DNA from 2 places in the Desulfosporosinus burensis genome. Region 2 is predicted to be linked to the other one. Evidence: riboswitches for the same ligand, from Rfam matches in the RefSeq annotation. Region 2 holds a riboswitch; the other holds the start of a gene.

Region 1 (16,205 bases), on a different contig from region 2:
ACTGCAGCAATAGAACCACCGAACATACCTCCACAGTAAATACCAATTAACATATTGATTCCAACAGATGGCTCCAAAGCAAATGTCAGCGGAATTAGTAAGGCTACACCCATAGTTGCTGTTAATCCTGGGATTGCGCCAAAAATAATCCCCATTATTACGCCCGAAGCTAATAGCAATAATGCAAATGGATCTAATACGCTATGAAACGCACTCAAAAACAAATCCAACTGTATCACCTCCTAATTTAGTGGGATATGAAATCCCTTTGAAAAGACGAAATAAATACTCAAGGTAATTATTACTGCAATAGGAACTAACTTGATAAGTTTTCCGGCTTTAAGCATTGACATAGCTGCTGTCAAGTAAAGAATTGTTGTTATTATAAAACCTAAATATTTGAAGAGAATGATATAAACTATAAGGAATAAGATTAAAATAGCTACAGTTTTGTGATCTTTTTTTTCATATTGTTCTTCATTTTCTTTTTTATTTCTAGAAATTCTAATCAGACTATCAACAACAACATACAAACTTAAAATAGCTAGAATTAATGCCAAAAAAGATGGGAAATAACTCGGTGCTAAACCGCCTTCACTTTGCTGAGGTAACGCTTGGGCATTAACATAATACCAGATACTAAAAAGGAACAGTATTATCCCACTCACTAAATTTCTGTTATGTAGCCATTTATTCAACAATCATCACCATCTTTCTTTAGATTCAAGTTTTACATGACCCTTGAATTTTACCAAGGTCAGAGCTAAATGTAACACTTCGCAACAGTTTCTCAAATTTTCAGATAGCCTAATGGCTTGGTTCCTTTTGATTATTACGGATTAACTGACATTTTCGTGGGCTTATTTATCATCACCCTTTTCCTTGCAATACATCTTATGTTCCATTCCTTTACCAGAAGGGAAACCCTGCACGCTCCCAGGAAAACTGCTAAAAAACAGGGAAGAAGCTAGGGGGCATCCCATTAATACCTTCTTCCCATTGAAATTCATCTGCAAAGCTCAACTGCATTAGACCAACTGATGCTCCGTACGATTGATAATCTCATTTTGAAGTCCAGGACTTAAATCTGTAAAATATGCACTGTAACCAGCAACACGTACAATTAAATTACGATATTTCTCTGGATTTTTTTGTGCTTTTTCTAAAGTAGCTTTATTAATTATGGAAAATTGCACATGCCATAATTTTAAGTCAACGAAAGTTCTAATAAACGCCATTAAATCTTGGATGCCTTTTTCTCCCACTAAAACCTGAGGGCTAATTTTTATATTTATTAGACGAGCAAAATTATTATTAAATACACGGCTCTTTGCCTTATCAATCGAGAGCAAAGTTGCCAAAGGTCCTTCAGCGTCACGACCTTGTGTTGGTGAAACACCTTCAGATAAAGCTTCTCCCGCTTCTCGTCCATTCGGTGTGGCACCCATTCTGCGCCCCATAGCAACATGAGTAGTTACTGGAACATGCTTCAAATTCTGATGACCATTTGGTGTTCTATGTCCTTGCATTACTTCACAAATGATTTCATCTGCTTGGCGTGCAATTTCATCTGCATAATCATCATTATTTCCGTATTGAGGTGCATTTAAGAGCATTTGTCTAAGTGGTTTATATCCTTCAAAATTTGCTTCCAATGCTTCTTTTAAATCTTCTAAAGTAAATCGTTTGTCTTCAAACACTAATTTTTTTATCGCAGCCAAAGATTCGACAAACGTACCAAAACCTATTACACTTAGACTGCCGGAGTCTTTAGATATACCATGGTTATGGATAGGTTGATGAATATCTGTAAAAGTTTCTACACACGTATCATTTAAAAGCGACATAAAGGGTGCAGCCAAACAAGCTGCATTTGAAATTTCGAGAGCAGCTTGACGTTTATAGTAGTGTTGGATAAAGAAATCCCATGCCTCTGTAAAATTCTTTAACAAGTCATCATAAGTCTTAATATCAGCAGCCTTAATTGATGGCGTCATTAACTTTTTCTTTTTACCATCAATAGCGACAACACCGTCATTAATCGCCATTTCTAATGCAGCCGGGATATTGAGATTACCGCCAACTGCCATATATGTATCAAGATCAAGCAACCGAATCTCAGTACAAGCACACGGCGCATAATCTCTCGCATCTTGAATCGTAGCACCGTTATAAATAGATTGGGGAATAATTTCCTCATCATTTAAAAGTTTAGGAAAGCCTGTGCCTTCTTTGATTAAGTCTACAACAGCATGTAGGAGTGCATCCGGCGTCCCAGAATGCATCCGAACAGACAAATCTGGATAGTGAAGAGGAAATTCTTTTTTAGATCTAAGAACTAAATAAGTTAATTCGTTTGTCGCATCTTTACCGTCTCTCGTCTGGCCCCCAAGAACTGTTTGTTCAAAATGACAATAACCTTCAAAATAATTTTTAGTAGCCGTTACGTTAAATGGCACATAGTCTGCTATCTTAAGCCATAAACATTCCATTAATTCCAGAGCTCGCTCTTCATCAAGAATACCATCGTTTAAGTCCTTGATAAAAGTTGGATACATGTATTGATCAAAGCGTCCTAATGAGATAACGCCTACAGTAGGCTGTTCTAGTTTATAAGCTGTTTGTACAAACCATTGACATTGCAATGCTTCCCAGAAATCACGGGCGGGATGTGCAGGTACCCATTCACAGTTTTGTGCAATTATTTCCAGCTCTTTTTTGCGCTTAAGATCTGTTTCTTCCAAAGCCATTTCTCTAGCTTTGGCTGCATAACGTTTTGCATAATCCATAAGACCATCGCAAACAATAATAGCAGCTTGTAAAAACGCCATTTTACTATAATCATTATTAGGTACTTGAATCAATCGCTCTTCCATTTCCCTCTTGATATCTAAAAGTCCTCTGTCAATTACTTTCTTGTAATTACCCGCCCAGTTTAAAGTGGCGTTAATGTTGGCGTTATCTTGTAATAATCCGGCTGAACCCCAATCATCATTACCATAGATAAGCTCCTTAGTATCTGCTGGTAGCATTGCTAGATATCTTTCATGGGCGCTTTTGCCCTTCCAATAAGGCATAACCTTTTCTACCACTGTTTGAATCTGTTCATCACTAATGCGATACCCGGCACCTTCCTGCGTTCCGCGTAATGCTTTTTCAAACCAAGGTCCACGAAGCTCGGGAAAAAGAATAGAATGTCTTCCTGCACCACCACATGTACCAACTATTAATTCATTATCTTGAATAACCACATCAATATTATTGAAAATATGATGAAGTGCTTTAGCCTTTCTAATGTTCATTGGATATGCTTCTGTTTGCATCATAGATTCAGTAAATAGGACCGCTCTTTGAATATCAATTCTCGGAACTTGGTCTCTAAAGGTAGATAGAAAACCATTGATTCTTGGTCTTGGACTCAGTTGCCCTCCTCCACTTTCAATTCTTTTTTCTTGCTCAGTTAAAATTTGAGATACTTCTACCATAACTTCTTACTCCCTCCTTGTATGATTAAGTTAAGCTTAGTCACTAAACACCTTAGCTCAAAAATTTAAAATAAGAAAAACAAGTCAAGGCTTAATCATATGTATAGAGCATTTAAGCTACCATACACCTGCTTAGGCTTTGACTTGTTTAGTGGCATCGATTTTTAGATCGACTCCAGCAAGACATCCCTTAATACTTGTTCATTTTAAATATCTCTTATAGAATAACTCATATAATTCATTTCCTATATAACATATTATATTATTTTTTCTACATTGTAAATACTGTTTTTACTAAATTGCGCCAATAATCTTACTTCCGATAAGTAGATTGCGAAAACATAGGAATATCAAGGGTTTAAGACTTTAATTTAATGTAAATTTTTTAGCAAAAAAAGAGGAACGCCCTTCCGGATCAGAATTGGTAAGTGACTAACACACCAATCGAAAGGAAGCCAAACCCAATAGCTTAGCTGCATTATTATACATTAAATCAGGCAATAATTCCTCTTTAATGCCACAATTTTTAAAATACTCTACACCATCCTTGAGAGGAATAAAAGGATAGGATGTTCCAAATAAAAAACGATCCTTGAGCATATAGTTAGCTGCGGTTACATAATCCTGCCATCCTGGCAGATTGACCATATACATATCAGGAGATACATATACATTTGGTCGTCTCCAAGCCACATGAAGCATCTCTGTTACCCATGGCCATCCACCATGAGAAATTATAAGTTTTAACTTAGGAAAAGCCACTGCGATATGGTCAACAGCAATAGGCATAGAATAACTTACATCCGGGCCTGCATTACCACCATTCATTAAAATTACAGGTATATTTTCCTCTTGACACCTTTCATAAATCGGGTAAATTCTTTCATCATCTGTATACATTGGTTCTACAAGCACCCCAGGTTCCATAACTATACCTGTACACACACCTTTTATTACCAACTCCTCTATTTCATTTATTGCCTGCTTAATATCAGTAGGATCAATACCTGGAAATCCAATGAAACGGTCCGGGTACACTTCTACCAATTCCACAATATCCTTGTTGTCTACTATTCCCATTCTGGGATTAGCTTTACGTCCTGGGATAACAGCCTTGGTAATTCCGGCCTCATCCATCTCTTTGAGCATTAATTCCATAGAGTGTTGCTTAACTGATTGTGCTTGATACATACCCATTTTGTTAGAAAAATTGGTCTCACAAAATTCTAGATCTCTGTACATTATTGCTTGCAAATAGCTTCCATAGGGTGGTCTAAGACGAAAATCAATAATCATAATAAAAAAACCTCCTAAAATATAGAATAGCCTCTCGGCATTCGCCGAGGTTGATGGCACAAAACTTTTCTTGAACCATCGTTATTTACTTATAAAAAAAACCAATATAACCCTAAAAATATTTTCTAAGGTTACATTGGGCTTCCATCCATTTTATAAGAACTGAGCATTGCGACTGTTCAACCCAGTAGATAGTCCCCTTTATTTGTGTGCTTTTTCCTTATATCTCTCTACAGCATTTTTAAGTGCCTGTATCAACGAACCTGTTGTAGAAAGCCAAATTTTTGCCTTAATCTGTTTAAATAGCGGTTCTAGCGAATCATCTAAACAATATCCATTTACCAATTCCTCCATACAAGATTGAGTTAGGGGAGATATAAGATTAAAATGAGATTCAACTATACAACTTGTTTCTACATCAATAAGAAGTTGAACGGTCATAATATTATATACAGTTATCTCCTTTGGTGGCTGGGCAGTACCACCGACCAAAATTCGTCCTTCCATTCTTTTCATTAAACTGCCTCCTCGTATAATTTGAACTTACAAGTCATTATAGCATGTACTACAAAATGATGCCCACTATATACTATTTTAATATTGTTTATTATATTTCTTGGTAAGTTCAAATTTGTTGCACTATACAAGGCAATTATTCTTTTTGAAAATTTAGCATTTTTCGAACACGTTGATTCAATTCATGAATTGGTTCTTTTTCTAGCGAGCCAACACCCTCTAGCCCATAGGCCATTCCAAGCTGTTCATATTTTGAGCTTCCATAGCCATGGTAAGGCAACAATTCGTAATCCATGAGATTTGGTATAGGCTGCAAAAATTCTGCAATATCCATAATGTCCTGTTCTTGATCATTAATATCAGGAATAACAGGGGTACGAACGATGATGTCAACCTCAGGGAAGCTTTCACTCAATTTTTTAAGATTTTCCAAAATTATGGCATTATCCACTCCAATATATTTCTTATGCTTTTGGGTATCCATTATTTTTACATCATAATGAATCAAGCAACACCATTGAGCCGCCTGCTCTAGCTTTTCCCACGGTGCAAATCCAGTAGTTTCGATAGCTGTGTGAACCCCCACACCTCTATATTTTTTTAATAAAGCTGCTACAAAATCTGCCTGCAAAAGCGGTTCACCACCACTGACTGTAATACCACCATTGGATCTCCAAGCACCTGCTTGATTCTGAGTTTTCCGAAAAACCTCATCTATTGTCATGTCTTTTCCAAAAATATGCAGCGCGTTTGAGCAACATACTTCAACACACTTATGACAATTAAAACACTTGTATCTATCCACTACAATTTTATCTTCATGGAAAGACAACGCACCAAAAGTACATGCCTTAATACAATAACCACACAAATTTGCACCTATACATTTTTTGATATTATACGCTATTTGAAAATCTGGTGACTGTGATTCCGGGTTAGAGCACCAGGTACATTTCAATGGACACCCTTTCATAAAAACCAAATCTCGAATTCCGGGTCCATCGTGAACACAATATTTTTGAATATTAATAATACGCCCGGTTATTTCCTTCATAATCATCACCTTCCCTTTTGTAAATCCCTTAACTTTGGCAGTAACAAAAAGCTAATCTTTCCTAATAGTTTGCTCGTCGCTGGTGCCGGGCAAGTTTCTTGTATTTACGCATGTATATTATGTTACATGGCCGTTTTCGCCTTGTTGCTAACTGCGGGAGTAAAATTGATGAAGTACTTCCCGAATACGCCAGGTTCAAAATGGCTTTAGCAGCTATTATCTTTCTTAATATTGTTGATTTAGCTATAACAACAAAATAGCTCAAATATGCGCACCATACGCATATTTGAGCTTTAACTTATTTTATAGTATTGGTGTCAGTACACCATTACCAGTAAGTCCCCCAAATCAATTATAAAATTATTCTACTTTTTCTATAATAATATTATATGATTATCGTACTAGCTCAGGAAGCCCTTTCAATTCGAACATTCTGAGCTAATTGGATAATCATATAATATTATTATTTATTTTCATTGTCAATATAATATTTTAAGGAGCAGAGCTGAAGCATGAAGAAGTTTAAAGGTCCTCTGGAATGGTATAACATATGGAAATTCCTCTCTTTGGGTAAAAAGCACACTCTTTCAACGGATTATGTAATTATTTGCGGTTATTACGTGAATTCATCCAAGTGTTATCACAAAAATTAGACAGACGGGTAGCGTAGAGTCTTGACTTCACCGACTAATTTATTTAACTTAAATCTATCCAGCTTAAGTATCCAGACGCAGCTGAAACTTTTTGCCAAGCAAACCATTGATGGCTACATGGTTTAGCAGAGCCCCGCTCAAAGCCTGGCGCAGAAAATGAATCAAGCCCCGGATTCCTTTTTCCTTTACCCAGACCACGATCTCGACACCACGCATCACGACATTGTTGAGTAGATGGGCCAACCGCATGAGATGGTGATGCCCCTTCATCGCTTGTCAATCATAGGAATAGGTATGTTCATAGCCGTAGCCCTGATGCTTTTCGACGAGAAAGTTGTTTTCTAGACTCCAGCGATACCGTGCTTCTAAATTACAAAAAAAAGACCCGCAAGCGTCAAACAACGCACACGGGCCTTTTTTCTGGGCATATTACCGACTTGCCATCTGCAGATACTTCAAACTCTCTGGCAAACGATCATTTCGAAGTAAGTCTGAATAGGTTTCACGTTTGACAATCACATCTGCTTGACCGTTGTTTACCAGAACTACCTCAGGCCTTGGAAGGCGATTGTAATTCGAGGACATGGAATAGTTATAGGCACCCGTCGACGAAACCGCCAGTAGATCACTAGGCTGGACTTTTGGCAAATCAAGATCCCAAATCAGCATGTCCCCGGACTCGCAACATTTTCCAGTAATAGAAACAAGTTCAGCCGCCTCTTCATTCGCGCGATTGGCCAGAACCGCTTCGTATCGAGCTTGATAAAGAGAAGGTCTGGGGTTATCGGCCATACCTCCATCGACGGCAACATATTTCCGAATTCCAGGAATCTCTTTGCTGGATCCGATGGTGTAAATGGTTGTTCCAGCCGTTCCCACAATTGAACGACCTGGTTCAACAATAATTTTCGGACGAGGAAAACTCTGTTTTAAACAAGCTTCCTCTAGCGCATCCTGAACTGTTTTTGCATAATCTGCAATTTGAGCAGGATCATCCCCTGAGGCATAATAAATTCCAAAGCCTCCGCCAAGATTTAACTCTTGGAGAAGACAACCAGTACGCATGTGCATAGCTGCCATATACTCGATCATGACCTGAACTTCATGCCGAAAAGATTCTAATTCGAAAATCTGCGATCCGATATGGGCATGAAGCCCTTTAAGCACCAAGTTAGAAGAGGATAAAGCTAAATCTAAGGCTCGATTAGCTGTGCCGTCGGATAAGGTGAAACCAAATTTTGAATCGATCTGACCCGTCTGAATATATTCATGGGTATGAGCTTCGATCCCCGGTGTCACACGAAGAAGGATGTTGACTTGCTGGTTTAGTTCTCCAGCTAAATCATTGAGCACGCTCATCTCATAGAAGTTATCCACAACAATTCGTCCCACACCAGCTTTAATGGCCATTGTCAATTCTTCTCGAGATTTATTATTTCCGTGAAAATAAATGCGTCCAGCTGTGAAGTTGGCTTGCAGGGCTGTATAGAGTTCTCCTCCTGAGACAACATCCAACCCCAATCCTTCTTCCTCAATTATTCGACACATAGCTAAGGTGGAAAATGCTTTAGACGCATAAATGACCTCTGTATGATCTAAACCTTCAACAAACGAACTATAATACTGGCGACAAATATCCCGGATATGGGCTTCATCCATGACATATAAAGGCGTCCCAAATTGTTTGGCTAATTCTACTGTATCACAACCGCCAATTTCAAGATGCCCCTGTTCATTAATTAATTGTGTGCCGTGCAGCCTCATCTTCTTTTCCTCCCGTTTCTCAAATAAATTCTTACATCAATTAAAAATGGCAACAGAAGGAGGTCCTCTGTTGCCATACAAGATGCACGGAACAATGACCCTCTTCTCCTGTTGTGAGTAGTTCTCCACACGATGGCTTAGATCAAAAGCATCGTGTGACAGTCCTGCAGTTCTTCACTACAGACCCAGCACCAAAAAGCACGCCTTTTTGGGCTTCGGCGAATTTCCCTTTCCCATGAATTCATCAGTGTTCGCAACCTTCTTCATGGTACTCTTGTCATCCGCGCCTCTACCACACCCCCAAAGAGATGAGGTATTATGAATTTCTATCCATTAATTTTAACAGAAATTCCGACAAACATCAATATCTTCTTCAACTATTTATAAACTTAAAGATCTTGGGTAAGGCACTGCAAATTATCTCTAAGCAATTTTTCATGCTCCTCGTTGTTCCCTTTGCTGATCCATTAAACCAACGTCATTGCTAGCTTCGAGAGTAAGAGACCATTTACCGCATCGATCTCCCCACCTTGCTAAGCTCACTCCCTCTTGCATAATCTCAACAACCTCACAACGGTTTGCACATCCAGAACACTCAAAACTCTTGGCTTGAAATTGGGTATCAGCAAGCTGTAACCCGCGAAAGCCAGTCTGACTTTCTGGTCGACTTAGCGCTTTTTCTTGTGCTAGGAAGGCAGCACCTAAGGCGCCCATGACCCCATAATGTTCTGGTACAATAATTGATTGCCCTAATTCTTCTTCAAAGGCTTTACGTATTCCGGGGTTTGCGGCCACACCCCCTTGAAAGAAGATCGGTCCCTTGATGTCTTTATTTTTACCTACGTTATTCAGATAGTTCCTAACCATCGCCATACAGAGTCCCGCTAAAATATCTGGCAGCGAGTGCCCTAACTGTTGTTTATGAATCATATCAGATTCCGCAAAGACAGAGCAGCGCCCAGCAATCTGAACTGGGTTTTTTGATTGGAGGGCTAGAGGTCCAAACTCTTCAATGGGAATACCCAGCCTGGCCGCTTGCTGGTCGAGAAACGACCCTGTTCCTGCTGCACACACGGTATTCATGGCAAAATCAGAAACCACTCCATCTCGCAGGATAATGATTTTTGAGTCCTGACCGCCGATTTCAAGGATGGTTTGCACTTCAGGATTAACCCTTGAAGCTGCTACAGCATGAGCAGTAATTTCATTTTTTACGACGTCAGCACCTAGTAACGTTGCCGCTAGCTGACGCGCACTTCCTGTAGCCCCCACTCCAATGATTTCTGTAGAATTCAGTATTCGAGATCTCAAGAGTTTGATTCCCTCTTGGATCGTTTGCATAGGACGTCCTTGTGTTCTTAGATAAAGTGCCTCTTGCAAAGTATTGTCTGGTCGCAGCAAGACCATGTTAGTACTTACTGACCCAACGTCAACACCTAGAAAGAATTTATCTTCCCCCAACGCCTAACACTTCCTCTCTTGTTTGTTGAGTTCCTTGCAGCAGGAGCGGTCTTTCCAGAAGGTCAACAAACGCCTCCAAACGGGTTTGTATTCCTGCCTGACCCGTATGCTCATCAACAATTAGCGTCATAATAGGTATCTTATAAGCTTCTTGAACTTTAGGTAAAACACTTGCAGCCACTATTTCTGGCATGCAAGATAACGGAAAAACTTGAATGATTCCATCAAAGCCTTCCCGTGCAAATTTCACGGTAGCTCCAACTGTTTCTTGACCATGTCCTCCTACAAAATGCGGTAAATATGGTTTGGCATGACCCGAATAATATTTTATAGACCGGTATCCCTGAGCTAGACCTTGAAAGACATGGTTCCCAACCCACCCTGAAAGATAGATTGAACGATCTACTTCCACGCCTAATCGCCCAAGCTCTTCCTCGATACCCATTGAAGAATATGGATCAAGAATGGTATAGATCTCTCCAACAATTCCTATTCGCAGTGGTTTATAAAATCCACCATTAGAGGTAGCTCTCTCCCCTTGACGTTCACGAATGCTCTCTTGTACCCAATGAACGGTATCATAAATCCCTTTTTCCGACATTGTTTGCGCTAATCTACCCTTGGCTTCTTCGTAAAGCCTTTCTGTGTTCAAGGGAGAGGGGAGCCTAGGTCGTGCTGCATGGATCAAATCTTCAACTCGATCTAGCGCGACACTTTTCAGATAGGTAAATCTCAAAGTCTTCAGAATTTTTGTCCACGAATTCTTCGTTCCTGCTAAGAAACGGATGCGTTTCGCTAGCCCAAGTAAGCTTCCATTAGGGGGCTCAAGAGTGACTACTTCATAATCGTATCCAGCATCCCGCAGAATCTGACGTTCCACTTCACCATAGTATCCAAAACGACAGGGACCAATTCCCCCAGTGATTACAATCGTATCAGCCCCTTCTTCTGCAGCTTCAATATAATTGCCAAGATTGAGTTTTAAGGGCAGGCAGGCTGACTCTGGTGATAACCTTGTTCCCAAATTTACCGTTCGTTTGCTGTTGACTGGCGGGACCACCACCTCAACATTCAGGGACTCAAAGAGTGTTTGAATTACAATCCAAGCATTCCCCATATGTGGAAACGTAACCTTCATGGACCCTCCTCCTTTCGACCATATCCAAAAAGGCTTCCAGCCGAGTGATAAGACCCGCCTCACCGCTGTGTTCATCAAGGGTTATCACCATATAGGGTTTATGTTGTTGCCGGGCCTTTCGAGATAATAGTTCTTGAACCATTGAATCTGTGCCACAACCAAAACAGGTCAAATAAATAATCCCGTGAATCTTTGGATCCTCCACAAACTTGTTACCTGCACCATAGATTTGCTTGGAGTGACTCCAAAACAACTTTTTGCGCAACCCTAATAAATTAGTCTCAATTTCATCTTGCTTAACGTGTTGAACTAACTCCACCCATGCTTTTTCACGAAGCTTTCTAAGAAGGTTCAAGTTAGCGTAAGATTCTTGAGTTAAGTAAGAATGCCCAACTAAGGCAATTCTTAAACGATCGGAGTCGAGAACCACTTTGGGGGTTGTTGCCTTGGCAAGCGGTACTTCCGTTGGAGGTTTATAGGGTATCAAAGTCATCTTTCCAAACACTCGCTCTTTCCAAGTACTTTGCCTAGACACATTAGCATTTTGAGGTTTAACTGAACAATTTGATGCGTTCGCTATCTCACGAATGCTTTCCTCAAAATTCCACTCTACCCCCCTTGTATCTTGAAACCTTTTTTGCCACTTTTGGCCTTCACAAAAGGCCTTCTGAATATCCGTCCTACTTTTACCCAGTTGTCCCGCCATTGCTTGAAGGTCTTTTAAAACATGATGTTGACCCTTTCGCCAATTCATAGTGACTGTTAGAACTGGAATTCCAGAGGGAACAGCGGAGAGAAGACTTTCTGGAATTCCTAAAAATTTAGGGCAAGTGTAGGTGTTTTCTTCAACACTGACCATTCGGGGCAGGAAAATCCAATCGACCTCCCGAAGTGCTTGGATATGCCCAGCAAGAAGCTTTAAAGGTAAACACGTTTCATCACTAGCATTTTTTAAACCAAGTTCCATGATTCTTCGATGTGTCGGTGGTGAAGTCACCACCTCTATACCTAATTGATGGAAGAAACCAGCCCAAAATGGGAAATAATCAAAGTAATAAAGAGCCCGAGGAAACCCTATCTTCACTTATCTAGCATCCTTTCATTCATGTTTCATCCAATTTCTAAACCATTTTCGTATTCTTCAAGCGGGGTAGATTCCTCCTTTACCGTTAACGAACATCACAGAGAATAGATCGCCCCTTACGAAGCCCGTCAAGGCTCCAGAAGCGCACATGCACTCGAACCACGTGCCTCGAACTTCGTACATCGATTAAGGTTGACGATCTTGGTCTTGTGTTTTTAAGATACTTGGACGCTGGTTTCTGATCGGTACTGGAGAGCGTACTAGAATACCTTTCATAGCCTTATAATCGAAAGGCAAGAGCGGCCAGAGGTAGGGCACGCCAAACGACTTTGTCCGCCAAAGGAGAAAGAATACAGAGGCCGCACCAATCCAAAACCCCCAAAAATTGAAGAGGCCGGTCATTACGATCATGAACAAGCGCGCTAATCGGTTAGCTAATCCTAGCTCATAGCTGGGCGTAGCAAATGTCCCTACGGAAACAATGGCAATATACATAACCACTTCCGGAGTAAACAATCCCACCTTAACCGCAATGTCACCTAACATAAATGCGGCAATCAAACCTAAAGCCGTGCCTAAAGGACCTGGGGTATGGATTGTGCCCAGCCTCAAGAGATCTACCCCAAACTCAGCTATTAAGACTTGTACCAGTAAGGAAACTTTGGCAGGTTTCGTTACGCCGATAAACTCAAGCCATTCCGGTAGTAATTGGGGGTTAAGGGCTGCGCCCAACCAAAGAGGAAGAAGAAAGAGGGCGGCAAAAATCCCGCCAAAGCGGATCCACCGCAGATATGCCCCCACAATCGGTTCCTGACGATATTCTTCCGCATGCTGGACATGACTCCAGAAGGTCGATGGTGCAATCATGACTGACGGAGAAGTGTCGACTAGGATCACTACATATCCTTCCAGTAAATGAATCGCCGCCACATCGGGTCGTTCAGTATAGCGTACCCGAGGATAAGGATTCCAAAACTTACTACCGAGAATAAATTCTTCAACACTTTTCTCCGCCATCGGAATCCCGTCGATTTTGATCGCTTGAATATCTTTATGAATCTTATCGACCATATCAAGATTAGTGATATCTTCAATATAGGCAATACAGACATCAGTCTTAGATCGACCGCCTACTTGAACCAACTTCATACGTAGTTTTGGATCACGCAAACGCCTGCGAATTAAAGCGGTATTGATAACGAGGCCCTCAGTAAAACCATCACGAGATCCACGGGTCACACGCTCAATATCTGGTTCCTGAGGCTGACGACCAGGATAGGAACGGACATCCACAATAATAGCTTTATCTTGACCCTCGACAAAAATCGCCATCGGACCTGATAAAACAAAGTAGAACACTTTATCCATGGTTTGAACTTCAGAAACTTGTAAATTAATAATTCGTCCTTTAACCAATTTATCTAGGGCGTTAACAATTAAATCCGAACGTTCTAGTTCTATAAGAGCGTCCAGAATATAACTGACCACTTGCGAGTCAACCATCCCGTTGACAGAATAAATGGCGATTCGTTTTCCACCAATAGACATCTCTCGAAGAACTATATCAAAACAATCAGGAACCCCTAATTCCTTATTAAGATAATCCACATTTTCTTGATAATTCTTGCTTACTGAAATATTCTTCTCGCTTGAATTATTATCCATTAGGCTCACACCCTTTTCGTGGTTCGATGTTCGTAGTTCGTGGTTCGTATTACGTAGTAATTAATTCCGACAGCACCCTTGTCGAAGTTTGCGTTTGTAGTTTCGTATTGTTCGTGTAGTTCGTATGGTTCGTAGTCCGCGAATCGAAAATTACCTTTAGTTTCTATTCGTAGTTCGAACTTCGAACTTCGACCCTCGATTCAACCCTTAGGTTTAAACGCTACCGACATCAAGTACCCGAAAAACACCGCCGTTGCAATCCCTACCGCGGTTGCTTCGACACCACCTGAAAAAGCCCCCATGACTCCACGTTTTTCAACCGCCTCCATAGCCCCTTTGGCAAGACTATACCCGAAACCAGATAAGGGGATCGAAGCTCCAGCCCCACCTAGCCTTATAAGAGGTTCGTACAGACCTAAAGCCCCTAAAGTTGCTCCACCCGTAACAAAGGTAACAAGGACATGGGCTGGAGTAAAGGCAGGCTTTGTATAGTCCATGAGGAGTTGTCCAATTACACAAATTATCCCACCAACAATGAAGGCTGGAATAATCATCTCAAACATAGTTTCTACTCCTTTCAAGCCTCAATGACCACAGCATGCCCAATTCCAGGAATGGATTCTCCCTGTAGCGCAGAGGTGGGACTATGCAAAGCGCCGCTCCCCACAAGCATAACTCGCTTTAGTTCTCCAAGTTTCAGGCGACTCATAATATTCCCAGCGAAAACCACAGACGAACAGCCACATCCACTAGCCCCCGAATGTACATCTTGACTAGCATCAAAAACCATAATCCCACAGTCTGTGAATGTCGTATCCATATCGATACCACTTTGCCTTAGCACTTCTGTAGCTAGAGCTAAGCCAATCGCTCCGAGATCCCCGGAAGCAATTAAATCGTAGTCCGCTGCTTGCCGCTGTAAGTCATGGAAATGATTTAGAACCGTATCCGCGACCGCTGGGGCCATGGCTGAACCCATATTATTGACATCCGTTTCAGCGTAGTCAACTACCCTTCCAATCGTGGCAGATGTGATCCGAGGTCCCTCTCCACTCTTCCCAAGAAGCACACTCCCTGCGCCAGTAACCGTCCACTGAGCGCTCATTGCCCTTTGGGTGCCCTGCTCAGTTGGGGCACGAAATTGTCGCTCAGCTGTATCATGATGACTTGATACTCCCACTAAAACATGCTTGGCAAATCCTCCATCAATCAACATACTCCCCACGGCCAGGCCCAAGGCCATGGTCGAGCAAGCTCCGTATAGTCCGATAAAGGGAAGCGCCATCTGGCGCGCAGCAAAATTCGAGGAAATGATTTGATTAAGTAAGTCTCCGGCTAACATGTAGTCAATATGGTCTTTAGGAATGCCCGCTTGATCTATAGCCCCTTGCATAGCCTCCTGAAGCATGAGACTCTCCGCAACCTCCCAAGATTTTGCACCATTGAGCTGGTCTTTCCATACCTTACTAAACGTTTTACCTAATGGGCCTTGTCCCTCTTTAGGTCCCACTACGGAATATGATGATAAAATTACCGGTGGATTGGCAAACACCACGGTTTGATTTCCTGCTCGCTTCAAATCCATACCTGACCATCCCCATTCCTACCTAAAGTGCTTAGTTTGGCAATCATGCTAATTTGTCAGCTCAGTGCTAATCAATCATAAAGTACACTAGACCTACTACAATCGATGTGGCAATTCCATAAACAAGTACAGGTCCGGCAACCGTAAATAGCTTTGCTCCAACCCCTAACACATAGCCTTCACGTTTAAATTCCATAGCAGGTGCAACCATGGAATTAGCAAACCCAGTAACTGGAACGATCGAACCAGCACCTCCAAACTTACCAATCTCGTCATAAATCCCCAAGCCGGTTAACAGCGCTCCTAAGAAGATCATCGTTGCAGTTGCCGCAGTTGATGCTTCCATACGGGACAACCCTACACTCACAAAAAAATTAATGACGACTTGGCCAATTGCACAAATAATTCCGCCAATCACAAAGGCCCTGCTAACATTTTTAACTGTCGTGGGCTTGGGCGTGTATTGCTGCGCTAATATTTTATATTTTTCAGGGGTTACCGCGA
Region 2 (16,205 bases):
TCCACCAGGGAGAGCATAGACCTCTGTCCCTGTTCCCCCACCTGCATTAATATGGATACTTATAAATAAATCTGCACCGAAGACGTTTGCTATGTCGCAGCGAGCCTTGAGTGATTCAGTCACGGTGCTGCCCCCAACGGAATCACCTTCCCTAGTTAGCTTTACCTCAAAGCCATTAAGCTGTAGAATATCGCTTAGTTTTCGTGCAATATTTAATGTTAAATCTTGCTCTCTTAGTCCGTTAGCCTGCGCTCCAGTATCCGCTCCGGATGAGTTATGTCCTGGATCAATACATACTTTTGGCATTTCTAAAAACCCTCCTTAATGTTGTGTAACTTGAAAAACGATAAGTCCATTTGAGATGGTTAATAAACTAGACAAAATGATTGTCATTGCCCACGTGGGTCTTCCCGTTAGGGCATCATCAAGTTTTTTCTCCAAGCGGTCAAATTTCTGTTGCACATCAAGCTCTAAGGATCCTAGTCTGTCTCTTAGCGCACTGACTTGTTCCTGTAAGACCGCTATTGCAGTTTCTTGCTCCCCCAAATGTTACCCCCTACTTTCTTTCCGTTCTATCTGTTAAAACCCATAAAAAAATAAGCCACTTGGCTTTTTAGGGATTTTATTATTTATTTATACTTGCGGAATTTCTGCAAAAAGTGGTGAAACTTGTGGTGTTATTAGGATTGCGTCACGTTCCAACTGAGTGATATATTTCGGAACATAAGACTGAACCTTTACAGGGTCGATCTTGCCCATTACCCACATATTCAGTATAAAAGGGTACATCGGACTATTCATTCAAATTCCTTCTTTCTTTAAATTAAACTCATGTCCAGCAGGTTCATAATCGCGTTTTCCGCTAGGTCAATTCTAGCTTTGAGTTGCTCCTCCTTCTCCTCGGGTGTGGGGGGGAGCTTCAGCGATGGATCTTTTTTGTAAGTATCCACCTCCCATCTATATTCCCCGCTTTTAATATCCAAAGGGAGTGGGACATCGGGAAGCTGAACTTCCAAATGCCCCAGTACAAACTGGTCACACACGTCTAGGATAATGCCCCCCGATTGACTCAATTTCAGCCATTTTCTTACCACGATTTCTCCTCCTTATCAAGTATAAGTTACTTCAAGAACTGGGCCATACGCTATTACATAGTTAGGATTACCGTCATACAGTGCTAACCCTCCGATAGTACCCACGTTGTAGTCGACTATTGCTTGATTAGGAATAGTCATCCATGCGGATTAACCCCAAGCAAGCGAGCCTTTAATCTTTTATAATCGTACAACCCCCACCTGTTCCTGTTTCGGCTACTCCTCTAAGATAAATATCCTGAGATGCGCTAGTTCCTCCCGCACTGTACCTGCTTAAATACAGCCTTGCAGATTTAACCGTAGTTACAACCGCGGCGATAAATCCTGAGAACCACATACAGCCTGTGTAGCAAGGATAAGCGCTACCTGTATATTGGCCTTGATATACGTCCGTAGATGAGTGCCAACCAACCGTTGCCCTATACGATTTAGTAGCATCATTGCAACGCGATATGTCGCAGTGATACACCCAGCCAACCGTTCCTGTGTCGTATGCTACTCCGTTACCCAAACCAGAAACACCATAGCTTCCGACGATGACAAAGCCTACCACCTCCACATATTTACTTCGTGAAGCCACAACAATATCGTAGGTGGCATAATTTATTCGACAACCATCCGTAGTGTTGTAGGTAGTTCTACCCCCGAATAGCTTGATCGCAGCTGTACAGTCTTGTATTATAATACACCCATTTAGGAACGATGTTGTAGTAGCAGATGGGAAGTTTATGGCTATTGTCCCGCCCGAAAAGTTTCTTATGCTGAGTGACTCATTATATGTGCCTGCTGCTACATTGATAGTTACAACTGCATTTTCCTCTAGGATTTTGTTAAGAATGTTAATTGCTTTTTGAATCGTCTTAAAAGCAGTACCCGCAGCCAAACCAGTATTATCTCGCACACTTCTTCTAGTAATCCACTACCCACTGGTGCGGTGATGACCAATTCGTCATGGACGTGCATCGCGATCTTGTATCCAGCCTTATCGACCCGCAGCATGGCATCGGCGAGACAGTCTCTAGCCACTGCCTGGACAATATTTTCTACGAGCCTACCCCCATAGGTGCTCATGCGGCACCATTGTTTATTCTCACCGATGCCTTCATAGGAGATGGCCTCGCGACCGAATTTATTAAGCTCCATATTAGGCTTGATGTAGGAGAGCCCTCTACCTGACGGTAGCGTAATAAATAGGATTCCGCTTTCAACATGGAACTTCACATTGCCAACAACATGGCTGTTTATTTGTAACTGCTTTCTTTGCGGCATCATCTACGGCATACCAGTATTTAACGATCTTGTTATTAGCCCGCCTCCAAGCCTTAACCAGTCCGTCAAGTTCTTCTTCCTTAAGTCCCTTGTCCAAGGCCCCCATAGCTACGAGGGCATTTGCTCCCCCTTGGTAGCCGAGGGCCAATTCAGATATTTTATCTTTTTGCCTAAGCTCGTACTCTGGATTCCCTTTGACGATGCGTTCCACAGGTACACTGAACATCTGTGAAGCAGAGGCTTCGTAAATTTTGCCATGGCCTTTAAACACATCGAGTCGCCATTTCTCTCCAGCGAGCCAGCCTAACACACGCGCTTCAATGGCCGAGAAGTCGGCTACGATAATTCGATGACCTTGCGGTGGAATAAAGGCGGTTCGGATGAGTTCAGAAAGCACGCCCGGCACACTATCGTAGAGCATTTCTAAAAGATTAAAGTCTCCGGCCTTTACGATCTCACGCGCCAGTTCCAAGTCTGGTAGGTGATTTTGTGGTAGATTATGAATTTGTATAAGCCTTCCAGCCCACCGGCCTGTCCTATTCGCACCGTAAAACTGTAACAGTCCACGTACATGCTTGTCCGGGCAGATGGCTCTTTGGATGGCGTTATATTTCTTGATGGACGTTTTAGCCATTTCTTGTCGTAGCTGGAGTAGCCTTTGGACCCCACCTTCTGTGGTACTCTCTAAATCGGCCACAACCTTTTTGGATAAGTTATCGATCTCAAGTCCGTTGCCTAAAAACCATTCTTTAAGCTGAGCCACACTGTTGGGATTGTCCAGCCCGGTTAGTTCCTTGGCTTCTTCGAAGATGCCTGATCGGTACTGTTTAACACACCGGATAGCGTTTTTCACAAGTTCGATATCCACTAAAATTCCTCGGTCGTTGATCTATTGGTCGAGCACCCAAAGTGCCTGCTCATTGTCGGATATGGGATACTTCTCAAGTTTCTTCCGTATAGACTGCTCAACTTCAACGTCTCTTTTGCAATAATCCTTAAATGTGGCCCACTTCTCTGGCGCATGGCTTGGCAAGTTCCTCGTCCTACTACCGTTGGTTTTTGTGTCGCGTAGTTATCATCATCCGATCGGTCAATATCTCCATCTCGAAGTGGTCGTTTGAAACCAGCACCACTCGTGAACTTTGCGCCATGCTTGGCAACTCCTACTTTTTCGGCTTCTTTTATGCCAGCGTTAATTTTTTCGATTGTTTCTTTGTCCTTTTTAGATATTACGAGGCTCACAGAGTATTTTTCGTCTCCCCCATTAATGCTCTTTGGTGTCCATACATTACAAAATGAGAATCTTACTTTCCCTGTGATTACCTTTGTCGTTTCGTTTGCCATTATTTTCATGTCCCCTTTATGCTTTTACTACGCTGCGGACCGAGGTCTTTGAATTCCTTACAACCTCTGACCTGAATCTTTTTTGTTACAAAGTCGATGATAACTTTTCCATCAACTGTACGAATACCAGAATATCCAGTCTGCGGTTAAGCACGATTCCTTGGTAATCATATTTATTGACGTAAATGATTTCCCCGTCGCCTTTAATTTGCAAACGCTCCATATTAAATGGCATCCGCAAAATCACTCCTTGCGGCATCGAATGGATTCCATTCCTGATGCTTGTCCGACTCTAGCACCAGCGAGGGTTTGCCTGGAGGTGCGATACACAAACCTCCCAGTAGTTCCCTAAACCGTTGCTTGCCAAGAAGCTGTGTCATAGCCGTTATGCCGAGAAGATGCTAGGTATAAATCTGGGCCTCGTCGAAGTCGCCAGTCGCCAACACCTGCTCTGCGATCTTGGCTTCATCCGTATATTTCCGTCGACTCACACCTTCGATCAATTTGTAGCCCGACCATTTTTTTCGACCAGCCATCGCTTCCTTCTCGGCAAACTCCCAGACATCCTTTACCCAAGATTTCAGCTCGTTTGCTTGGGCTAGAACCTTTGACATCTCGTCATCATTCAATAATTCAGGCAGCTTGAAGTCCAGTTTAGCAAGTTCTAAATTGGTATTGGCTCGCTCTCGGCATTGACTCCTTGCCCGGCAAAAGCGACAATGCTCGCCGGATATAAATTCGCCTTTACCTCTAAAGGCGAGTGTGGCCTTGGGTTTTAACTCCGTCTCTGCCCATTTCAAAAGTTCGTCCACTGAGAGCTCAAAGGTAGATATATTGTCGAGTCTGGGTTGGCAGATCGTCTACGTACTTTTTCGATGTCATACAAGAGGTTAAATAGTTCCAGTGCCCCTAGTGCGTAGAGCATCATTTGGGTATTGTGTTTTGCTGATACTAGAACCCCTTTACCATATTTAAGATCAATCACATCGAGAATGTCATCCGACACGATCACAAAATCGCCTGTCCCGAAGCCCTCCGGTGCATAGTGGGAGTAGTCTAATCGTTGTTCGACCAGGGCTAGTGAATCACTTGACCTTGTTTTAGCCTCAGCGATCAATTCACAGACGTAGTCGACGTAGGCATCCGTGTAGAATTCTAACTCCTGAGAGTTATACTTACTGATTGGCTTTTTTGTTTTGATTTTAAGAAACTTGCGAAGCTTATGCTCTGATAAGGCATGTTGCAGCAGTACCTTCTTCCATAAAGGTGCTAGTTTTGTCTGCAAACGATTCCTCAAGTCTGACCGAGGGCGTACAGTTAAAGTAATGTTTTATAATGCATTTTTGGACATCATGGGCTGTTTGGCCCAGCATTTTGGCTATAAGTGTGCCATCCAAATTAAAGATTCTTTTGGTTACGTAGTGGGTGGTGTCTTTGGGGCATTAGTCATGGTATGGTTAATGGCTGATTTCTATCTAAAGGTGGATGTTGGGGATGAAGAGGAAGTGCCCCCCTATTCAGCTATAGTTAGGGCAGGTGCCGGAAAAAAAGCTAAATATTATGCAAACCCGCAGAACCTGACCGAAGTAGTAGAAGTGTTTATTAGCTATGTTTTTATCAAAATCTTTCCTAAACATAAATCTCTGGCTTATAAAAATGCGAAAGTCATTCATTAATATTGGGTCTTGCTAACGCTACTTATATTGATTCTCGGGGTATTACTCGCGACGTGGTCGTACATCCCTTAACAAATAATGCAAAAAACCCGCTACCTTGATAGCGGGTTTTTAATGTTAGAGAAAATTACGGTTAATTAATTTAAAAGACATGACAGGGGAGTTCCTAGATTTGGGCAGAAAATGTTTAGTGCTTCCGCCACATCAAAAACGGTCAATATTCTCCACCTAACCTAAGACGATCCAATCCAGCAACATCGATTCAATGCCGCCGGGTGTTTGGGACTACTTAAGTAAACTTCTAAAGTGTTCATAATATCCCCGATGGAAATACTGAATACCGGGAGGATAAAGATAGTCGTGCAATTTCTCTAACTCCCGACGACTTTGATAGTAGAGGATGCCACTAAACTCCGAAAGATTGGTCGCCTTTTGGACGCGCTTAGGAGTTACTTCAACTTGTGAACTCAACATCTCTGTAAGCTGTTCAAGAAAATATCGATTGCCGTAGATTCGCAAACGCTGTGATCTTCGTTCTTTACTGCGTTGCCGGATAGTGAGAGTATCCACTGAACTATGCAATTCAATGTAGGCGCGGATAAAATTGGCATGTTCCCGAATATTTGGGTAGCTGCGCTGCTCACTGAGGCGAGTTTGCCAACCATATTGTGTTAATTGGTTTAGATCAAAGTTAAATAACTTAAGTTTGTACTGTGCACGAGTTAGGGATTCTCCGGCAAAAACACTGGTTGGAATATTCAAGGCTTTGCGAACAACGTCCAGAAAATATCTGTCATGGTGTCTAAGCATAAAATAAGGATATCTGTCTTCGATAGGGCTACCAATTGACCATAGAATGCCGAGAACGTATATGTCCATCATGTTTTCAAGGCTTTCTATAGATATTTAGGCCGATCTTTATTTCCTCTTTTTCAGGTATTGACACATTTCCTTCAGTCGAGGCAAGGATTATACTTTTCCCCGAAGCAGATTTGCCAAATTCCTTTGAGATATCGACCGTTATAGTCAATATATTGCCATCCAACTTCATTTCACAATTCTTCACAGGAATGCCCCTCCTTATTGGTTCATTATTTCCATTCTCTGTCTACAGTGATAGTCTCTCTTTGTATGATTTTTCGATTGTAGTCTTTATTCAATTTATGGGGGCGTGTAGCTGTATTGAAGAGCGAACTTTGTTCTTGGCTGCCATCATCCGCAGATACCAACACTTCCTATTTTGACTCTATTAGTATAATCTCATCCTTAATAAGGATTAAGGTTCTCTCGATTTTCTCAAAATCAATAAATCGGCTTTCTCTAAGAATTTCTCGGCCTTCATGCATCATAAGAATCGTCGGTACTGTGAAAACCAATAATTGCCCTGCAATTTCTACATGCTCATCGATATTTATTTTTACCACCTTGATTGGATGATCATTGACTAGATTCATCAGCCTTGGGAAAACAGCATGGCAAACATTACAGTCCTGGGAGCTAAAATAAAGAATAACCTGTCCCTCTTCTGCTATGAACTGTTTGAGATGATCATATGATTGAAAAATAGCTGGTTCATTGTTCATAATAATTGAATCTTCCATTCTAAAATAATAATCTTTTTCATTTATTCTTCATTTCTAACTTGAACCCAATAATCAACTCATTGTTCCTTACAACCAAGGGTCTGATCATTGCCTTTGGATTGGTCTCAAGAAAACTGGCAACGGCCAATTCGTTTGACTCCTCAAGTTCCTTCCCAAGATCCTTGTAAGTTTTGCTTTTCTTGTTAAGCAGGCCCTGAATGGCAATTCCCCCAAGTTTCGATAATTCGAGCAGCTCATCGACTGAGAGAGGGTTTTTTACAATGTTCCGGTACTCGAACATAACATTTTCTTGCAGAAGGCCCGCTTCTGCTTTACGACAAGTCGTTCACTGGGGAAAACAATAAAATGTGAGCATTCTTTCTCCTCCAAGTCCATGATGTTTATAAGTTAGCCCCTTTTTAGTAGCAATTCTCTTCACGAAAATTGACCTCTTACGAACTTATTCAGCATCACTACTTCGAACAAACCGACAAAGGTTAGCATCCCACTTCCATCCTGATTGATCTTCGGAATTGCTACTCAGAAGCTTTGGTCAAAACGTCATGCTCGTGATTCGATCAACGCCGTCCCAAACCATTCTTCTAGGGAAATGTTGAGCGATTTACAAATAGCGTCTAGTCGCGCCTTGACCTTTTCATCTGCTGGGAAAGTTATGTACATAACAATTACCTCTATTTAGTCGTAAAAAGGCCTACCATTCTGTTGTAGCACATAGCGAATAGGCTCTAGCCATTTCAGTAACTAGCTTGATATAATCATCTTTTCTATTTTCACGAAGCTCAATAATAAAGTCCATCGTTTCAACGATTGCTTGCATTTTCTCGCTTGGTTTACCCGTAAAGAATTTGCTGTAGTCATGCCCATGAAGCATTTCCTTAATCAGATCGTGCCTTTCAAGCATGGCATATGCTGCTTCTTCTGTATCTACACCAGTTGTTTTCTTATCGCTCTCCGTATATTAGGATAGTGCTTCTTTTAATTTTTCTGCAATACCAATATAGTCGACAATAAGTCCACCTTGTTTCTCTCGAAATACTCGATTGACTCTTGCAATGGCTTGCATCAGGTTATGCCCCTGCATGGGCTTATCGATGGATTCGCTCACTTCAAAGGATACCAAAATGGTACCCAATGCTCATTCAATCGGAGACCACAAAGTGGTCTTTTTTCTTTTTATGCTCATTAATATGGGGACCAAAGCTGTGATATAAAAAAACTGATGGAAAATTCGGTAGAAAAATGGTAGATTTTTGTTGCGAGCAAAAAATCCATTATCACCCAATAAAACCATCAGCAAGATGAATATAACACTTAAAATATCGACCGTCAATTTAAATAATCGTCTTCCCCAAGAAGTAAGTGTATTCAGCGATGAGGAACTGAAAGAGTTCATGGCACGGTCAGCGTAGCCCCAAGGAGTTCATTCAATTGTCCAGCCAATACGCACAGTTGCTTATCCCAATGTTTTCGAGGAACAACTCGAGAAGTGGTAGCGCCCCAGTCCTTGATGATCTGGGCCCCATACTGAATAAGGTAGGGCATGATCGGGTAAAGCTTTGGCAAAAAACGACAAAGGGTGGAGTGGCTGAAGGTGGATAGCCCAAAGAAATGAACGACCTTTTGGGCAGTTGATCGCATACTTTCCCCACTAGAGAGATACCATGCTACAGCATTGAGATACACAAACACAGGATAGGGACGATTGGGGAGTTTGAAGGACGGCCAGATCATCTGGTAGCTACCATTGTCTATACGTAGAATGGGACACTCGATGGTAATCTGACGATGATGGATTATTAGAAGATACTGCTTCTTCTTTTTGATGACCGTTCCCTGCTCCGCCAGAATTCGGCAGTTGGTTAGCGTATCAATACTGGACAGATACAAATCGCTTTCTTGTATAGGCAAAATCGCCTTAATATTTTTGTAAAATAGAGCGTTGCACCAAGTTACTTGCTAATTTAAAGCTAAGGAGGTGCAACAATGGATATAGAGCGTAGTAAACTTGAAGAAATCCCCGTAAAAGCCATCCAAGGAAACAATGTCCTCGCAATTTCGGTGGGCAATCGAGAACTGGAACGCTGTGAGAAGGCAATACGCGAGTATGGACTCATCCACCCGTTGGTGGTACGCCGTTGTGATGATGGGCATTACCACGTCATAGCGGGTGAATGCGAACGAATGGTCCTGACGAGGATGAGACAGAACACAGTCCGGGCGGTGGTAATGGAACGCTTAGAGGCACCAGAAGCAACCAGCCTAGCTTTGCTATTGTCGTCTCTTAAGCAAAGCCCGAATGCTCTGAGTGAAGGACTCTTACTCAAAGAACTCTGCTTGAAGCATCGGCAGACCCAGACCGAGGTAGCCTTTATGCTTGGGCGTTCGGTCAGTTGGGTTAACAAACGCCTAGCTTTGACCGATCGACTCGTCACCAGTGTCGTGGAGTTAGTTCAGGCGGGACAGATGTGCTCCCATACTGCACAGGAAATCGCTCGAATGCCTGGCGATGTGCAGCAAACCTTTGCGTGCAAAGTGATCACAGAGCATTTGCCAAAATCCGCCGTTGAACGACTCGTTACAACCTACAACAACCCTCAGACTCCCCATGAAGTAAAAAGAGCCGTCTTGGAAAACCCTCAGGACACTCTCGGATGGCTGGCGACCACCGAGAAATCTAGGCGTTCTAAAGCTCAAGACTTAAGCCCCAAGTTAGTGGCGTTACAAAAACTACGCCATCTTTTAACCATGCTCTTTAGACTGACGGGCGAGGCAGAAGGTCTGTTAGCGACACTTACATTAGAAGACAGGCAGATAATCTTACCGATGCTTAGGCAGTGTACACAGTCTCTTTTGAGATTTGCAGGATTCGCTAAAGCTAGTTGGGACCCTGTTTCCCCGGGGAAAACAGAGGAGGTCGGAGAGCATGGCCATTGAACTCGACCAATACAAACGAATCCGGCGGCTGTATAACGAAGGCCATAGCCAACTCTAGCTCTTGATTATCACTTGCCACTTATATTTCCTCCAATTTAACTCCGTTTAAGACTCTTATCATTCTACCACAACTAATTGACATTTTTATGGAATAAGCTTTGCCCCATATACTTCCTTTATAGCATAACCCCATAAGACCTATTAGTATAGATAATTCAATACTCTTTTGACAAATCCTTTTAATATCACCCATATTAAAAAGCACCTGCCTTAATAATCCAGCAGATGCCCTTTAATATAAATGGATTATTCAACTTTACTTATTCATTCCAACCTCAACCGAAACCTTCTTGCCCTTTTCCCCTACCGAATAATCCTTGTGATATAGCAGTACACAGGTCTCCACGTGCTGCGTTCGAGGAAACTTATAACTCCAAAAACTCACATTGAAGTAACACCATCGTGCCCTGTCACGTTGAAAGAGCTATAAATTACTATGTAGGGTGAATTGATAGAATAATAAAGACCGGCTTATAGGCCACCTTGTCGCGAGAAACACCCCACGCCAAGCATACGTCTGTACACGATATTCGGCCCTAAGGCTGCTAAACGTGCCATAACGTCCCTCTACTTCAGTAAAATCTTCCCCTGCCACCCCATTTGCAAATAAGTATCTACAATCTCTACGTAAAAGGTTTTCAGTTGCAGCTAAAACCCCTATTTACCAACTTCGCATTACAGATAAACACTCACCTTTTACTCAAAAAGGTGAGTGTTTATTTATGGGTTGGGATAGACTTAACAAGGAAGTATATTGACTGGCATTAGTTGATGGATAAAGGGTATTAACCTTTAATTTGGCAGTATAAATCATCTAAAAAAGCTTTTTCTTTTTCGATAGCATCGACCAAAGGGAGTCTTACTCCGCCAGCCTTAATCCCGTGATACTTTAACAGGTATTTGATCGGTACAGGGTTTGTGGTAACGAAAATTCCCTTGAACATGGGAAGAAGCTTCAAATGCCATTTTAAAGCCGTTTGAGTATCCCCCGCAAACCACGCGTCGAGCATGCTTTTCATTTCGTCACCAATGACGTGTCCTGCCACGCTGATGATACCAGTGCAGCCCAAAGCCAGCATCGGCAAAGTTTGAGAGTCATCGCCGCTATAGATGGCAAAGTTCTCAGGCAGAATGCGTTTTAGTTCGCTGACCTGATCCATCATTCCGCACGCTTCCTTAAGCGCTGTTATGTTGGGGATTTCGCTGAGTCTGAGCACGGTTTCCGGGAGCATATTGACGGAAGATCTGCTCGGAATATTGTAAAGCATTAGGGGTAGCGGGGTCGCATCGGCTATTTTACGGAAATGCTGATATAAACCCTCTTGTGACGGTTTGTTATAATAGGGTACGACCGCCATCAGCCCGTCTACTCCGACTGCTGCAGCTTTTTTGGCTAACGCTACACTTGCCTCAGTCGTATTTGAGCCTATTCCTGCAATAACCATAGCCCGTGATCCAACGGTCTCTTTAACCACCTTGAATAATTCAATTTTTTCTTCAGTTGAAATTGTCGGAGACTCCCCAGTTGTCCCTGCGACGACAATACCATCATTCCCATGTTTAACCAAGTGTAAAGCTAAATGCTTTGCTTCTTCATAATCAACTTCTAAACACTCATTCATGGGTGTGACCATAGCAGTTAGAATTCTTCCAAATGACATATTCCCACTCCTTACCTTTTATTACTCTTAATATGTTTTTGCTTTATTCGAGCGTCTAACTTATCAGCTTAGGTTTTATCAGTATTCAGCCAGATTAGTTATATTTACGGACAACCCCCACCAACTACGATACGTTTGCCATGATAACCTCCATACTATAATTTTTGTTACAAAACATAAAAAACAAGGCGTAGATTAAACTAACGCCTTGTTTTAAACAAAATTAAATAATTAAAATAATTAATAATTAAATAATGCACACAAAACGATAGCTCTTCACCGAAAAACGGTGACAGTTCAAGGACTCTTAATCCGGGAACCAGGCATGGATTTAAGAGAAATCCACCCTTCGGAGCCATCCCCTTTCGCTAAGGATCAAAGGTTTCTCTCCAACCTCATCTTAGCTACTCTTGTTTGACCCACCTCTATCTTCTGTTATTCAACTAGTTTGATTATAGCGAAAATCAGCATGATGTGCAAATGTTTATTTGAATACTTTGGATTATATTTCCAATAGATCATTATCCTATTCAGTAGGATCAGCGATACACTAACTCCAAAAATAAAGACCAGCTTCTTGTAATTGTGGAATCTGATACAATATTATAAAGGTAATCCACCCTTTCTTAAAGGGATATTACTCAAATTACTCCTGATGAATCAGTCGTAAGTCAAGAAGAATACTAATACATTTATGAACGCTTGGATCACAAAGGTATGGGTTGGAATGAAGTAGCAACAAAAGTCCCTTCTTTGATACATAATCTTTCATCAACAACGGAAGTTAATAGCGGTATTCTCATTCTAGAAAAAATACAAGAATATCAGGGAAGGCCATGATTTAATAGATAAAGGGGGTGCAAGCATTGAAGTATACATCCGCTAAAGTTGCTAAATTTATAAGACGGCCTAATAGATTTATTGCTCATGTGATAGTTGACAATAAGGAAGAAATTGTTCATGTTAAAAATACGGGACGGTGCAGAGAGATACTACAGGAAGGAACTACGGTGATTTTGGAAGAAGCAAAAAGCTCGATGCGGAAGACAAAGTACTCAATTATAGCCGCATATAAAGGAGATGTCCTGATCAATATCGATTCACAAATCCCCAATATGGTTGTATATCATGGTATAAAGGATGGAAAAATCAAGGAAATTCGTTATGTTACAAAGCTGTCCAAAGAGATTGTTTACGGTAATTCAAGATTTGATTTGTACTTTGAAACTAAAGATCAGAGAGGGTTTATAGAAGTAAAAGGTGTAACTCTTGAAACCGATGGTATTGCCATGTTCCCAGATGCTCCTACTCAGAGGGGCTGCAAGCATATTTATGAAATGATCAAAGCTGTTGAAGAAGGGTATGCAGGTTTCATTTTCTTTCTCATTCAGATGAAGGGCATAAAATATTTTACACCCTATGAGTTAAGGGATCCGGGCTTTGCAAAGGCGCTGAAGCTTGCAATTGAAAAAGGAGTGACGGTCCTGGCCTATGATTCTATAGTCTATGAAGACGCGATAACCATAGGAACTCCGGTAGAAGTTCGTTATTAATAAAAAACAAATTGCCATTATCAGTTAAAGGAAGTGAAACATTAATAAAATGACAGTCTCTGCTCATATTTCCACTCCTTCAAATCGATTGTTAGCCTTTGCTCACTACTATAGATTTATTAGTTTACAATATGGGTCCCGCCCAGGATTCCATTTGAACATTATTCTCTTTCATAAGTTTGGCACTTTCTATTTGCTGACAGAATGGATTCGTTCTCGAAGGCCTTCTTTGTACTTACTAAATCCTCCTTTGATTTTGCAAGCTGCATCGCTTGATTGCTCATTACCCACTTTACTCAGAATTTCCGCCTCTCCTTGAACTTGCAGATAATATCAATACATTTTTGCCCATAAAACTAATCCTCCGACCTTCTTAGCTCTTTTTCTTTTTCAACCACCGACTGTTCATAACTTTCGATTTTATAATTCAGGCGTTCTAGCGTTTTCTTCATATCTTCCATTTTTGCCATTAACTGCTTACGCTGCTCGGCCAAAAGTTCTTTTCTGGCCTTACTGGTCGCATCACCCTGTTGGAACAGCGTAACGTACTCAATCAACATTTCAATCGGAAGACCTGCATTTCTCATACATTTAATAAATTCGACCCACCTGCAGTCTTCTTCCGTATAATCCCTGATTCCGCTTTTATTGCGGTTCACACGGGGAATCAGTCCGATGCGTTCATAATAGCGGAGTGTATCCTGTGAAAGATCAAATTCTTTACTTACTTCTGCAATTGTCATACGATTTACCTCCTGATATTTGATACCATTACACTTGGAGTCAGCTCTAAGTCAAGAGTTTTAAATAGTAGCACTAATCCATGCTGCCATTTAAAAAGTCAGAGTGTTATATGCGTTCATCTTATAAGAGTACGAAGGCAAGCTGTTTGTCCAGCATCTTTTTCTCGTCCATGAAAAAACTGCTGTCTTTCCAGATGGCAAAACAGCAGTACAGGCTATTCATAGCCACCAATATATAGAAAATATGCACGATAACGTACGCGAAGTTATCTTATAGCTTGCGTACGTTACTGGCAGACAAGGTCATACGTTATGGAAGATGATCACACTGCTCCTTCAAGAATCTTTTGGCTTATATCCAATGTAAGATCCTGAGTTTCCGAGAGTGCTGTCATCCCATGAGCCTTCAGCTGATCAACAATAAATGGTATTTTATCAGCTCCAACGCCATATTGGGACAGATGAGTTTTTACACCAAGGCTTTCAAAGAATTCTCTAGTTTTCAGAATTGCCAAGTCTACTTTCTCATCTTCGCTGCCACTCTCTATATGCCATACACGTTCTGCATATTGCAGAAGTTTAGCGCGTTTTTGTTCGCGTCTTACCTCTAGTAATGATGGCAATACAATCGCTAAACTCTGTCCATGATCAATGCCAAATAGTGCGGTAAGTTCATGTCCGATCATATGAGTCGCCCAATCCTGTGGAACCCCTGCACCAACTACCCCATTCAATGCAAGAGTTGCACACCAGACATGATTAGCACGTGCATCAAAATTTCCGGGTTCAGCAACTGTAGTTTCACTTATTTCTATCAATGTTTGTAAAATACCCTCGGCTATACGATCCTGCAACTTACCATCCACAGGATATGTGAGATATTGCTCAGTTGTATGCACAAATGCATCAATTACTCCATTGGCAACCTGAGTCTTGGGAAGCGTAAAAGTAAGGGTCGGATCTAATATTGAAAACTTAGGAAAAGCTAACTCACTCATAACGGCATATTTTCCGTGCTCATAGCTGATTACAGCTCCGCTATTCATTTCAGACCCGGTTGCAGGTAAAGTGAGCACGGTACCGAATGGAACCACTTTTCCTACTACATCCAAAGGAATAGACATCATGCCGTACTTCAACAAATCATGCGAATCTCCCTCGTAATAAGAAGCAAGTGTTATGAATTTAGTTCCGTCGATAACAGACCCCCCACCAACTGCAAGCAAAAAATCAATATTCTCATTCCGTACAACTTCTACGGCTTTTACTAATGTTTCGTAACGAGGATTCGGTTCTATACCGCCGAATTCATAAACTTTCCTGTTACCAAGTATGGTTTTAACCTTATCGATAAGGCCACTTCTTTTAGCACTTCCACCTCCATAGGTTATTAAGACAGTCGCATCGGCTGGAACATACTTATCAATGCTCTCGAGTCTGTCCTTACCAAATACAATATGTGTTGGATTGTAAAAATCAAAGTTTAGCATAATGAACCTCCTTGAAATTATTTCATTGCCATTATAATACTTGGAGTTAACTCCAAGTCAAGTAAATTTAATTGTAAAGAGGACTTAATCATAATTTCCTATTTGGATGACAAAACACTAATCATCAGTCCTTTTTAGTTAATTTTATCCAACCAATTAGTGACATCTTTTTTAGCTGTATTCACACGAGTGCCATGGATAGCGTCCTAACCCGCTTCCTTCATGAGTACAAAACGGAATAATTGCAGGCATGAGGACAGGTTTTGGTGCTTCTATAGTTGTTGTTTTAGTTATTTTCATCAAAAACTTTAATCATCGGAATGCTCGGTATAACTCAAATTCTCTGGGGTGTCCGAACTGTTATTATCGAAGGTTTTAAAGTTTGTTCGCCTCTGGCGCACATCAGGGCGTAAAAACAGTTGTTCGGGTAGTACCTCTAGGTATGGATCAATTAACTACACTAGCCTGACCAATAAAAAAAATCCTTATGAGAAGTCTTTTTTATTTCTAATACTTAAACCTTTGGCAATCACCGATCGCACCACGGAAGCACATCAGCCACCTGCCGGGTTCTTTGTTATGCATTCACATCCTGTAATTGCACCTGTGTGTCTTTTTATATCATCTAAACTGGAACAACATTGTGCCTCAGCAACATGGTAAAGAATTTCTTCTTCCATAACGTTTGCACAATAACAAACAGGAATGGGGGAAGAAACATTTTTCTTAAACCAAATCTTGCTTTTTAATTGTCCTTGGCGAATTACTTTTCCGTCT

What was found. Region 2 has a riboswitch for lysine ahead of dapA (4-hydroxy-tetrahydrodipicolinate synthase). Riboswitches for the same ligand answer to the same signal wherever they lie in the genome.
Region 1: it holds a riboswitch for lysine, as region 2 does, so the genes downstream of both, lysA (diaminopimelate decarboxylase) here and dapA (4-hydroxy-tetrahydrodipicolinate synthase) in region 2, are expected to answer to the same signal.

What each region holds. Positions count from the first base shown of each region.
Region 1 is NZ_BAAHYN010000018.1:61,515-77,719, reverse strand. It holds gene ACYQ3Q_RS24795 (tripartite tricarboxylate transporter permease) at 1-230, opposite strand, end outside; gene ACYQ3Q_RS24790 (tripartite tricarboxylate transporter TctB family protein) at 243-698, opposite strand; gene ACYQ3Q_RS24785 (glycyl radical protein) at 1,029-3,485, opposite strand; gene ACYQ3Q_RS24780 (amidohydrolase family protein) at 3,918-4,781, opposite strand; gene ACYQ3Q_RS24775 (DUF3870 domain-containing protein) at 4,983-5,297, opposite strand; gene ACYQ3Q_RS24770 (glycyl-radical enzyme activating protein) at 5,434-6,351, opposite strand; gene ACYQ3Q_RS24765 (hypothetical protein) at 7,068-7,253, opposite strand; gene lysA (diaminopimelate decarboxylase) at 7,434-8,768, opposite strand; lysine riboswitch at 8,879-9,068, opposite strand; gene ACYQ3Q_RS24755 (acyl-CoA dehydratase activase) at 9,204-10,229, opposite strand; gene ACYQ3Q_RS24750 (acyl-CoA dehydratase activase-related protein) at 10,216-11,367, opposite strand; gene ACYQ3Q_RS24745 (acyl-CoA dehydratase activase-related protein) at 11,309-12,451, opposite strand; gene ACYQ3Q_RS24740 (spore germination protein) at 12,638-14,116, opposite strand; gene spoVAE (stage V sporulation protein AE) at 14,317-14,679, opposite strand; gene spoVAD (stage V sporulation protein AD) at 14,694-15,701, opposite strand; gene spoVAC (stage V sporulation protein AC) at 15,769-16,205, opposite strand, start outside.
Region 2 is NZ_BAAHYN010000001.1:309,100-325,304, forward strand. It holds gene ACYQ3Q_RS01720 (N-acetylmuramoyl-L-alanine amidase) at 1-306, opposite strand, end outside; gene ACYQ3Q_RS01725 (hypothetical protein) at 322-546, opposite strand; gene ACYQ3Q_RS01730 (hypothetical protein) at 634-801, opposite strand; gene ACYQ3Q_RS01735 (hypothetical protein) at 819-1,094, opposite strand; gene ACYQ3Q_RS01740 (hypothetical protein) at 1,110-1,235, opposite strand; gene ACYQ3Q_RS01745 (hypothetical protein) at 1,267-1,995, opposite strand; gene ACYQ3Q_RS01750 (hypothetical protein) at 1,914-2,315, opposite strand; gene ACYQ3Q_RS01755 (DNA polymerase) at 2,299-3,231, opposite strand; gene ACYQ3Q_RS01760 (ssDNA-binding protein) at 3,231-3,707, opposite strand; gene ACYQ3Q_RS01765 (hypothetical protein) at 3,793-3,942, opposite strand; partial or broken gene ACYQ3Q_RS01770 (DUF2800 domain-containing protein) at 3,932-4,519, opposite strand; gene ACYQ3Q_RS01775 (DUF2800 domain-containing protein) at 4,504-4,992, opposite strand; gene ACYQ3Q_RS01780 (DUF2800 domain-containing protein) at 4,928-5,080, opposite strand; gene ACYQ3Q_RS01785 (hypothetical protein) at 5,033-5,383, shown strand; gene ACYQ3Q_RS01790 (hypothetical protein) at 5,669-6,193, opposite strand; gene ACYQ3Q_RS01795 (hypothetical protein) at 6,270-6,449, opposite strand; gene ACYQ3Q_RS01800 (thioredoxin family protein) at 6,619-6,966, opposite strand; partial or broken gene ACYQ3Q_RS01805 (arsenate reductase family protein) at 7,004-7,300, opposite strand; partial or broken gene ACYQ3Q_RS01810 (type I restriction enzyme endonuclease domain-containing protein) at 7,685-8,080, opposite strand; gene ACYQ3Q_RS01815 (hypothetical protein) at 8,377-8,895, opposite strand; gene ACYQ3Q_RS01820 (ParB/RepB/Spo0J family partition protein) at 8,971-9,921, shown strand; gene dapA (4-hydroxy-tetrahydrodipicolinate synthase) at 10,767-11,642, opposite strand; lysine riboswitch at 11,904-12,078, opposite strand; gene sfsA (DNA/RNA nuclease SfsA) at 12,509-13,195, shown strand; gene ACYQ3Q_RS01835 (MerR family transcriptional regulator) at 13,552-13,938, opposite strand; gene ACYQ3Q_RS01840 (iron-containing alcohol dehydrogenase) at 14,262-15,428, opposite strand; gene ACYQ3Q_RS01845 ((2Fe-2S)-binding protein) at 15,914-16,205, opposite strand, start outside.